2 regions of the Bradyrhizobium sp. 23AC genome follow, and region 1 is predicted to be linked to the other one. Evidence: riboswitches for the same ligand, from Rfam matches in the RefSeq annotation. Region 1 holds a riboswitch; the other holds the start of a gene.

Region 1 (4,383 bases):
CTCAGCATGGGCTGGATGCCATCATCTGCTCTTCGCCTGAGAATTTCTCGTACACAGCGGGGTTCGTGGTCCCCTCGCAACCGCTCATCCGTCACCGCCATGCAATGACCATCGTCACTGCCGACGGCCGCTCGGCATTATTCGGCGTCGATATGGAGGCGTCGACGATCAAGCGTCGCCAGCCGGACGTGCCGACGCGCATTTGGGCGGAATTCTCGGACGATCCCATGCTTGTGCTCGCCGACCAGCTCGCGGGGCTCGGACTTGCTCAGGCTCGCATTGGACTCGAAATGGATTACCTGCCGGCAGGTGATTTTGCCCGTTTGCTCGCGGCCATGCCGGCCGCGAAGTTCGAGCGCGCCGAGCCGATCCTGGCCCGGCTCCGTCAGATCAAGACTTCGGAGGAGATTGCGCTCTTGCGCAGGCTTTCCCGCATTGCCGACCAGGCCATTACCGACACACTAGCCGTGGTCGACGAGGGCAATTCCGAAATGGACATCGCCGGGCACTTGACGCGCAATGTCTATACTCTGGGCGCCGATCACTTCAAGCTGATGATCGTGGCGACCGGCGAGCGCAGCGTCTTGCCGAACGTCGGCCCGTCGGAGCGCATCTTGAAGCGTGGAGACGTCTGCCGCGTGGAGATTTTCTCGGTCATCGACGGTTATCAGGCCGGCGTTTGCCGCACGGCGATCGTCGGCGAGGCGCCGCCCATGGCCGAGAAGATCTGGGCGCATCTGGTCGAATGCAAATACGAGATCATGGAGAAGGTGAAGCCGGGTGCGAGCTGTCGCAGCATCTACGATGCGTTCATTACGAAGCTCGCCAAGCTCGGTCTGCCGCCGATCTCGTTCGTGGGTCACGGCATCGGCCTGCACCTGCACGAAGATCCCTATCTCGGACTGACGCCGGTGCTAGGCAAGCCGGGCAACGACGCGCCGCTCGAGGAGAACATGGTGCTCGGTTTCGAACCGCTTTGTTACGACACCGGCCATGGCTTCGGCATGCAGAACAAGGATATGCTGCTGGTGACCGCCAATGGGTCGGAACTGCTTTCCGACTACGCCGACACCGACCGGCTGATTCCCGTGGGTACGGCCAAGAGGAGCGGGGCTGTGCGCAGGGCTGCCGTCGCTTGACGGTGGCTCCAAGGGGACGAGCTGTTTCGCTCGTTTGAAGATCGCTCGACATCGCCCGGCGTCCCGGCGCGGTGCGCCGGCGGGGCGATCGTGATGGCAGAGTAGTGGGTGAAGAGGCATGCGCACGCTGATCAAGGACTTGAACTTTGCTTTTACGGTCGACGAGAACGACACGGTTGTGCGCAACGCGAGCCTCGTCGTCGAAGACGACCGTATCGCGGATATCGGTCAAGCCGATGACGTGGCCGCGCGGCAAAAGAAGGTCGGTTTCGACAAGGTGATCGATGGCAAGATGCTCGGTGTCTGCCCGGGCTTCGTCGACAGCCACGTTCATCTTTCGGAGACGCTGTCGCGCGCGGTCTTTCCGGATAATCTCAATACCCGCGCCTGGGTGTTCCACTGGGCTAAGCCGTTTTACGCTCACATCACCGAAGAAGACGAATATTGGGGCGCGCTGTTGGGCATCACTGAGATGCTGCGCTGTGGCACCACTTGTTTTCTTGACATGGGCTCGCAATACGATCCCGGCATCGTCATTCGCGCGATGGAAAAGGTCGGCATTCGCGGCATCACCGGGCGGCACGCGGCCGACAATCCTCCGCCTGAGCTCCCCCGCGGCTGGACCAAGGAAATGGTGGATCATCATTTCTTCCCGAACGCCCAAGCGGCACTCAAGGTGCTCGAGGATTGTGTCGTCCGCTACAACGGAGCCCTCGACGGCCGTGCACGTTGCTGGGTCAATATCGAGGGCAAGGAGCCGTGTAGCCTCGAACTCCACGTTGGAGCGGTGAAATTGGCCGAGAGGCTTGGCGTCGGCACCACCTACCATCTCGCGACCTCGATCGAGGAGGCAAAGGTCTGCGAGAGGAAATATGGCTGCTGGCCCATCACCCGCATCGATCGGGCCGGGGGCATCGGAAAGAACCTGGTGATCGCCCACGGCGCGGCCGTTTCCGACGAAGAGGTCCGTCTTCTCGCCGAACGTGGCGCCAGCGTCGCCTTCTGCCCATGCTCGTCATTCAAGCTGGGGAAGGGAGCAACCGCGATCGGAAAATATCCAGAGATGGTGAAGGCCGGTGTTAAAGTCGGCCTCGGCACCGATGGCGTGTCGGCCGCCGGCAACATGAACCTCATGCGGCAAATGCTGCTCGTCGCCGGCATGTTCAAGGACGCCCGCCTGCAACCGGACATCTTCACCGCACGACAAGCACTGCGCGCCGCGACCATCGAAGGTGCAAAGGCGTTGATGTGGGACGACGAGATCGGTTCGCTGGAAATCGGCAAGAAGGCCGATTTCGTCCTCTTCGACCTGGACCACGTCGAATGGACGCCGTTCTACGACCCACTGCAGGCTCTGGTATTCTCCGCATCGACCGCTTCGATCGTGCAAACCTGGGTTGACGGGAAGCCGTCATATGTCGACGGCAAGGTGCAGGGAGTCGACGAGGCGCAGATTCGGCGCAAAGCCCGGCAACTCGCCGCGGCGGCGGTAGAGCGCGCTGGTCTGCATGACGAAGCGGTCGAGACGACCACGACTCTTTACGACGTTGGCAATTGACAGGCCGACTCCAATTGCGGAGGCGCAAGAGAGAAGAACCTATCGCGTTCAATAGGCTGCATGGGAGAGATCGGTCGCCGTCGTGACGGTGTTGACCGGCGCCGAAGGAGCAACCCCCAGGAAACTCTCAGGCAAAAGTGACCGTGCAGCTGAACGATCTGGAGAGTGGCACTTCGAGTGCCCACCGAAGGGGACCGCCGCGACGGCTGAGCCGTCGCGGTTAATCTCTCAGGTACAGCGACAGATTGGGGACAAGCCGCGGGCTTCGGTCCGCTTCCCAACTTTGATCGCGGAGAGCGAAATGCCACATGTTGTCGTCATCGGCGCCGGTATCACCGGCGTGACCACCGCCTACGCCCTTCTCAATCGCGGCTATTCCGTTACGGTGATCGAGCGTCAGCGCTACGCGGGCATGGAAACATCGTTCGCCAATGGTGGCCAACTTTCCGCGAGCAATGCGGAGGTCTGGAACAGCTGGTCGACGATCATCAAGGGAATGAAGTGGATGTTGAGGCGCGATGCACCGCTCCTCATGAATCCAGCGCCGACCTGGCACAAATATGCCTGGTTTGGCGAATTTATTTTCAACATCAAGAACTATCGCGACAACACGGTTGAGACGACACGGCTCGCCATCGCCGCACGCAAGCATCTCTTCGCCATCGCCGAGCGCGAGAGCATCGATTTCGATCACGAACGTCGCGGCATCCTCCACTTCTACCGGGACAAGCAGAGTTTCCAGCACGCGCTGAAGGTCAATGCCATTCTGGTGGAGGGAGGGCTTGACCGTCATCCGGTGACGGCCTCAGAGGTGAAGTCGATCGAGCCGACGCTGCATGGCGACTTCTTCGGAGGCTTCTATACCCCGTCGGATTCCACCGGCGACATCCACAAGTTCGTCCGCGGTCTCGCCAGGGCCTGCGAGAGGCGGGGCGTGCGCTTCGTGTTTGACGCCACCGTGAGGCAGATCGCTCGGGACGAAACTTTCCGCGTCCAGTACTCGCGTGACGAGCCTTCAGGCGGGGCTCATGTCGAAGAGATCGATGCCGACAATGTCGTCATATGCGCCGGTTCCGCAAGCCGCGACCTCGCGGCGATGCTCGGCGACCGGCTGAACATCTACCCTGTAAAAGGCTATTCGATCACCGTGCACCTCGACGACGAGCGGAGCCAGAGAGCGGCGCCTTGGGTCAGCCTGCTCGATGATGGCGCCAAGATCGTGACCAGCCGATTGGGCGCCACGCGCTTTCGCGTCGCCGGAACGGCGGAGTTCAACGGCATGAACCGCGACATCCGCCAGGATCGCATCAAGCCGCTGGTTGACTGGACGCGAGCACTGTTCCCCTCTGTCGACACCAACCGTGTCGTGCCCTGGGCCGGGTTGCGTCCGATGATGCCGAACATGATGCCGCGGGTCGGTCGAGGCAGGATGCCGGGCGTCTTCTACAACACCGGCCACGGCCATCTCGGGTGGACGCTTTCGGCCGCAACCGCAGAGATGGTCGCCGATTGCCTTGCTGGCGAATTTGGACCCGGCATCACGGAACCGTTCCGGGTGCTCGCGGATCCAGTGATATGAACGGCTCCAGCCCCGAAACAGCCGACTTGCGCCGCCGAACCCTCGGTCATGGTTCGGCGTCACGCTCCAGAAGTGCCTTTCGATGAGGCAGCGGGTTGGCAATTCTC
Region 2 (4,383 bases), on a different contig from region 1:
CGTCGAGCCCGGTGAGGTCGCAGATCATGGTCTGGAAGTTGAGCAGCGCCTCCAGCCGGCCCTGGCTGATCTCGGGCTGGTAGGGCGTGTACGCCGTGTACCAGGCCGGATTCTCCAGGATGTTGCGCTGGATCACCGCGGGCAAAATCGTTCCGGAATAGCCTTGGCCGATCAGCGAGGTGAAGACCTGGTTCTGGGCTGCGAGCTCGCCCATATGCGCGATCGCCTCGGTCTCGCTGAGCGGCTTGCCGAGATCGAGCGGGGCGGCCTGCCGGATCGAGGCCGGCAGCGTCTCCGCCATCAGGGCGTCGACGCTTCTAGCGCCGACGGCCTCGAGCATCGCGGTGACATCGCGGGAGGACGGGCCGATGTGGCGGCGAACGAAGCTTGCGGTGTCGCCGTTGGATTTGCGGTGCGCGGTCATCATGGGTCCTCGCTTAAATCATCTGTCGGTGTCATGCCCCGCCTTGTGCGCAATTGCGCACTGGGGCGGGGCATCCGGTAAACGCAGGCGGTTGTGATTGAGCCGATGGGCCGCGGCGTACTGGATCACCCGCCTTCGCGGGTGATGACACCGAGTATGGGGCGGCCGTTCTCGTCATCTCACGCCGTATGTGCCTTGTAGGCGGCTTCATCCATGAGGCCGCCGAGCTCGCCCTTGTCGGCCATCTTGATCTTGAAGAACCAGGCCTTGCCTTGCGCATCCGAGTTCACCATCGCCGGCTCGGCCGCGAGCTCGGCGTTGGTCTCGAGCACTTCGCCGGTCACGGGCGCGTACACGTCCGAGGCCGCCTTGACGGACTCAACCACGGCGGCGGCTTCCGCCTTCTTCAGGGTGCGGCCGACCTTGGGCAGTTCGACAAACACGACGTCGCCGAGCTGCTGCTGGGCGTAGTCGGTGATGCCGACGGTGGCGACGTCACCCTCGATGGCGAGCCATTCATGGTCGGTGGTGTACAGCGTCGTGGTCATTCTCGAATCCTCAGCGTTTGTAGGTGTTCTTGACGAAGGGCATGGCCGCGACAGCGACCGGCAGACGCTGGCCGCGCACCTCGGCGAAGAGTTGTGTGCCGAGCGCGCTCGATGCGGTGGGCACATAGCCCATCGCGACCGGCGCATTCAGGCTTGGGCCGAAACCGCCCGATGTGACTTGTCCGATCGGCTCGCCGCCGGCGCTGTCAGCAAACAGTCGCGCGCCCTCGCGGACCGGCGCGCGTCCCTGGGCAAGCAGGCCGACGCGGCGGCGGGCCGCGCCGTTGTCGAAATGGGCGAGGATTTTTTCGGCGCCGGGAAAGCCGCCGGCGCGCGCACCGCCGCTGCGGCGCGACTTCTGCACCGACCATTCCAGCGCGGCCTCGACCGGCGTGGTCATGGTGTCGATGTCGTGGCCGTAGAGGCAGAGCCCGGCTTCCAGCCGCAGGCTGTCGCGGGCCCCCAGGCCGATCGGCAGCACATCGGTGTTTTCGAGCAGAGCTTTGGCGAGACGTTCGGCATCGGCTGCGGGAACCGAAATTTCAAAACCGTCCTCGCCGGTGTAGCCGGAGCGCGAGACGAAACAGTCGAGGCCGGCCACCTTGCGGGGGCCGGAGTCCATGAACTTCATGGCGGGCGCCTCTGCACACAATTTCGCCAGCGCCGCCTCGGCCTTCGGCCCCTGCAGCGCGATCAGCGCACGGTCTGTGAGGGAATCGATGACGCAGTCTTCAGAGAGATTCGCGCGCAGATGCGCCTCGTCGGCGTCCTTGCAGGCGGCGTTGACGACCAGGAAGAGGTGATCGCCGAAATTGGCGACCATCAGGTCGTCCAGAATTCCGCCATCGGCGTTGGTGAACTGGGCGTAGCGCTGCCGTCCCGGCGCGATCGCCACGATATCCTGCGGCACCAGCCGTTCCAGCGCGCGGGCGGCGTCCTCGACCCTGCCGGATTTCGGCCTGAGCGCGATCTGGCCCATATGGGAGACGTCGAACAGGCCGGCGGAGGTCCGGGTATGGAGGTGCTCCTTCAGCACGCCCGCGGGGTATTGCACGGGCATGTCATAGCCCGCGAACGGCACCATCTTGCCGCCCAGGGAGACATGAAGCCCATGAAGGGGCGTACGTTTCAGGGAATCTTGGTCGTCGCGCGCTAGCATCACAGGGGCCCTCGGCGGTTCCCCCGGGACGATTCCCTGAGGACACCAGTCGAAGCCCCATCTGTCGCTGTGCCTGAGAGTATTATCCCGTCGGCGGGAGCCATCCGGGTCTAATCCCGTCGGCGCCTCTTTCCAGATGCTGTCAAAGCCACGCGGTCCTTTTGCCTGAGAGTTTCCGGGGCGGTTGCTCCTTCGGCGCCGGCTGCCTAAAGCCGGTCTCTCCCGACGTGGCCGTACGATACAGATGGGTACAGACCACAGGGCGGCCAAGCCTGTCAACGCGTCCGCTTGCCCTATCAACGGGATTGCAAAGGGGATTGAGCGGCTGCGGCAACCCTCTGATCTCCTTGCACAGTTTCTGGACAGCGAAGCTGGCCTTGTCTAAAAGCGCTGTGGCCCGCAGATATCAGCCTAAATGTCAGGTTTGGATGGCCTATAGCGGGTCCAAGCACACCCGATTGGATGAACATGAGCGGCGTCAACGAGATCAGGTCGACCTTTCTGAACTTCTTTGCCGAGAACGGCCACGAGATCGTGTCGTCCTCGCCATTGGTGCCGCGCAACGATCCGACGTTGATGTTCACCAATGCCGGCATGGTGCAGTTCAAGAACGTCTTCACCGGCGTCGAGAAGCGGCCCTATCAGCGCGCCACCACGTCGCAGAAATGCGTGCGCGCCGGAGGCAAGCACAACGACCTCGACAATGTCGGCTACACCGCGCGCCATCTCACCTTCTTCGAGATGCTCGGCAACTTCTCGTTCGGCGATTATTTCAAGGAGCGCGCGATCGAGCTCGCCTGGAAGCTGATCACGAAGGACTTCGGGCTCAACAAGGACAAGCTGCTCGTCACCGTCTACCACACCGACGACGAGGCGCACGGGCTCTGGAAGAAGATCGCCGGCTTCTCCGACGACCGCATCATCCGCATCCCGACCTCCGACAATTTCTGGGCGATGGGCGACACCGGCCCGTGCGGCCCGTGCTCGGAGATCTTCATCGATCGCGGCGATCACATCTGGGGCGGACCTCCGGGCTCGCCGGAAGAGGACGGCGACCGCTTCCTCGAATTCTGGAATCTCGTGTTCATGCAATATGAGCAGGTGACGAAGGAGGAGCGCGTGGATCTGCCGCGTCCCTCGATCGACACCGGCATGGGCCTGGAGCGCATGGCCTGCATCATGCAGGGCGTCGACAGCGTGTTCGAGACCGATCTGTTCCGCCATTTGATCGATGCGACATCGTCCGCGCTCGGCAGCGGGCCGAACGAGCAGACCGTCGCCTCGTTCCGCGTCATCGCCGATCATTTGCGCTCTTCGGCCTTCCTGGTCGCGGACGGCGTGCTGCCCTCGAACGAGGGCCGCGGCTACGTGCTGCGCCGGATCATGCGCCGCGCGATGCGCCATGCGCAGTTGCTCGGTGCGAAAGAGCCGCTGATGCATCGGCTGGTCTGGGCGCTGGTCCGCGAGATGGGCCAGGCCTATCCCGACTTGATGCGCGCGGAGAATCTGATCGAGGAAACGCTGCGGCTGGAAGAGACCCGCTTCCGCAAGACGCTGACCCGCGGCCTTGCCATCCTCGACGAGAAGAGCGCGTCCTTGAAAAAGGGCGACATGTTCGATGGCGACGTCGCCTTCACGCTGTATGACACCTACGGCTTCCCGCTCGACCTGACGCAAGACGCGCTGAAGTCGCGCGGCATCAGCGTCGACCAGGCTTCCTTCTCCGATGCGATGGAGCGGCAGAAAGCCAAGGCGCGCGAGTCCTGGAAGGGGTCCGGGGAAGCTGCGTCCGAGGCGATCTGGTTCCCGCTGCGCGAAAAGCTCGGGGCCACCGAATTCCTGGGCTACGAGACCGAGAGCGCCGAAGGCGTGGTGTCCGCGCTGGTAAAGGACGGTGCGGAGGTCGCCAGCCTGAAGGCCGGCGAGACCGGTGCGATCGTGCTGAACCAGACGCCGTTCTACGCGGAGTCCGGCGGCCAGGTCGGGGACATCGGCGTGCTCACGGGCGAGGGCGGCATCAAGTTCCGCGTCACCGACACGCAGAAGAAGCTCGGCGATTTCTTCGTGCATGTCGGCAACGTGGAGAGCGGCGAGCTGAAGCTCGGCACCGCGCTGCAGCTCGAGGTCGATCATTCCAGGCGCTCTTCGATCCGGGCGCATCATTCGGCGACGCATCTCATCCACGAGGCGCTGCGCCAGGTGCTCGGCGACCACATCGCCCAGCGCGGCTCGATGGTCGCGCCAGATCGCCT

The links. Region 1 has a riboswitch for glycine ahead of RAD10_RS24160 (D-amino acid dehydrogenase). Riboswitches for the same ligand answer to the same signal wherever they lie in the genome.
Region 2: it holds a riboswitch for glycine, as region 1 does, so the genes downstream of both, gcvT (glycine cleavage system aminomethyltransferase GcvT) here and RAD10_RS24160 (D-amino acid dehydrogenase) in region 1, are expected to answer to the same signal.

The regions. Positions count from the first base shown of each region.
Region 1 covers NZ_JAVAYN010000011.1:17,481-21,863, reverse strand. Annotated here, with positions in the region: gene RAD10_RS24170 (M24 family metallopeptidase) at 1-1,139, shown strand, start outside; gene RAD10_RS24165 (amidohydrolase family protein) at 1,258-2,697, shown strand; glycine riboswitch at 2,749-2,851, shown strand; gene RAD10_RS24160 (D-amino acid dehydrogenase) at 2,999-4,276, shown strand.
Region 2 covers NZ_JAVAYN010000017.1:119,473-123,855, reverse strand. Annotated here, with positions in the region: gene gcvP (aminomethyl-transferring glycine dehydrogenase) at 1-424, opposite strand, end outside; gene gcvH (glycine cleavage system protein GcvH) at 604-972, opposite strand; gene gcvT (glycine cleavage system aminomethyltransferase GcvT) at 983-2,131, opposite strand; glycine riboswitch at 2,276-2,366, opposite strand; gene alaS (alanine--tRNA ligase) at 2,600-4,383, shown strand, end outside.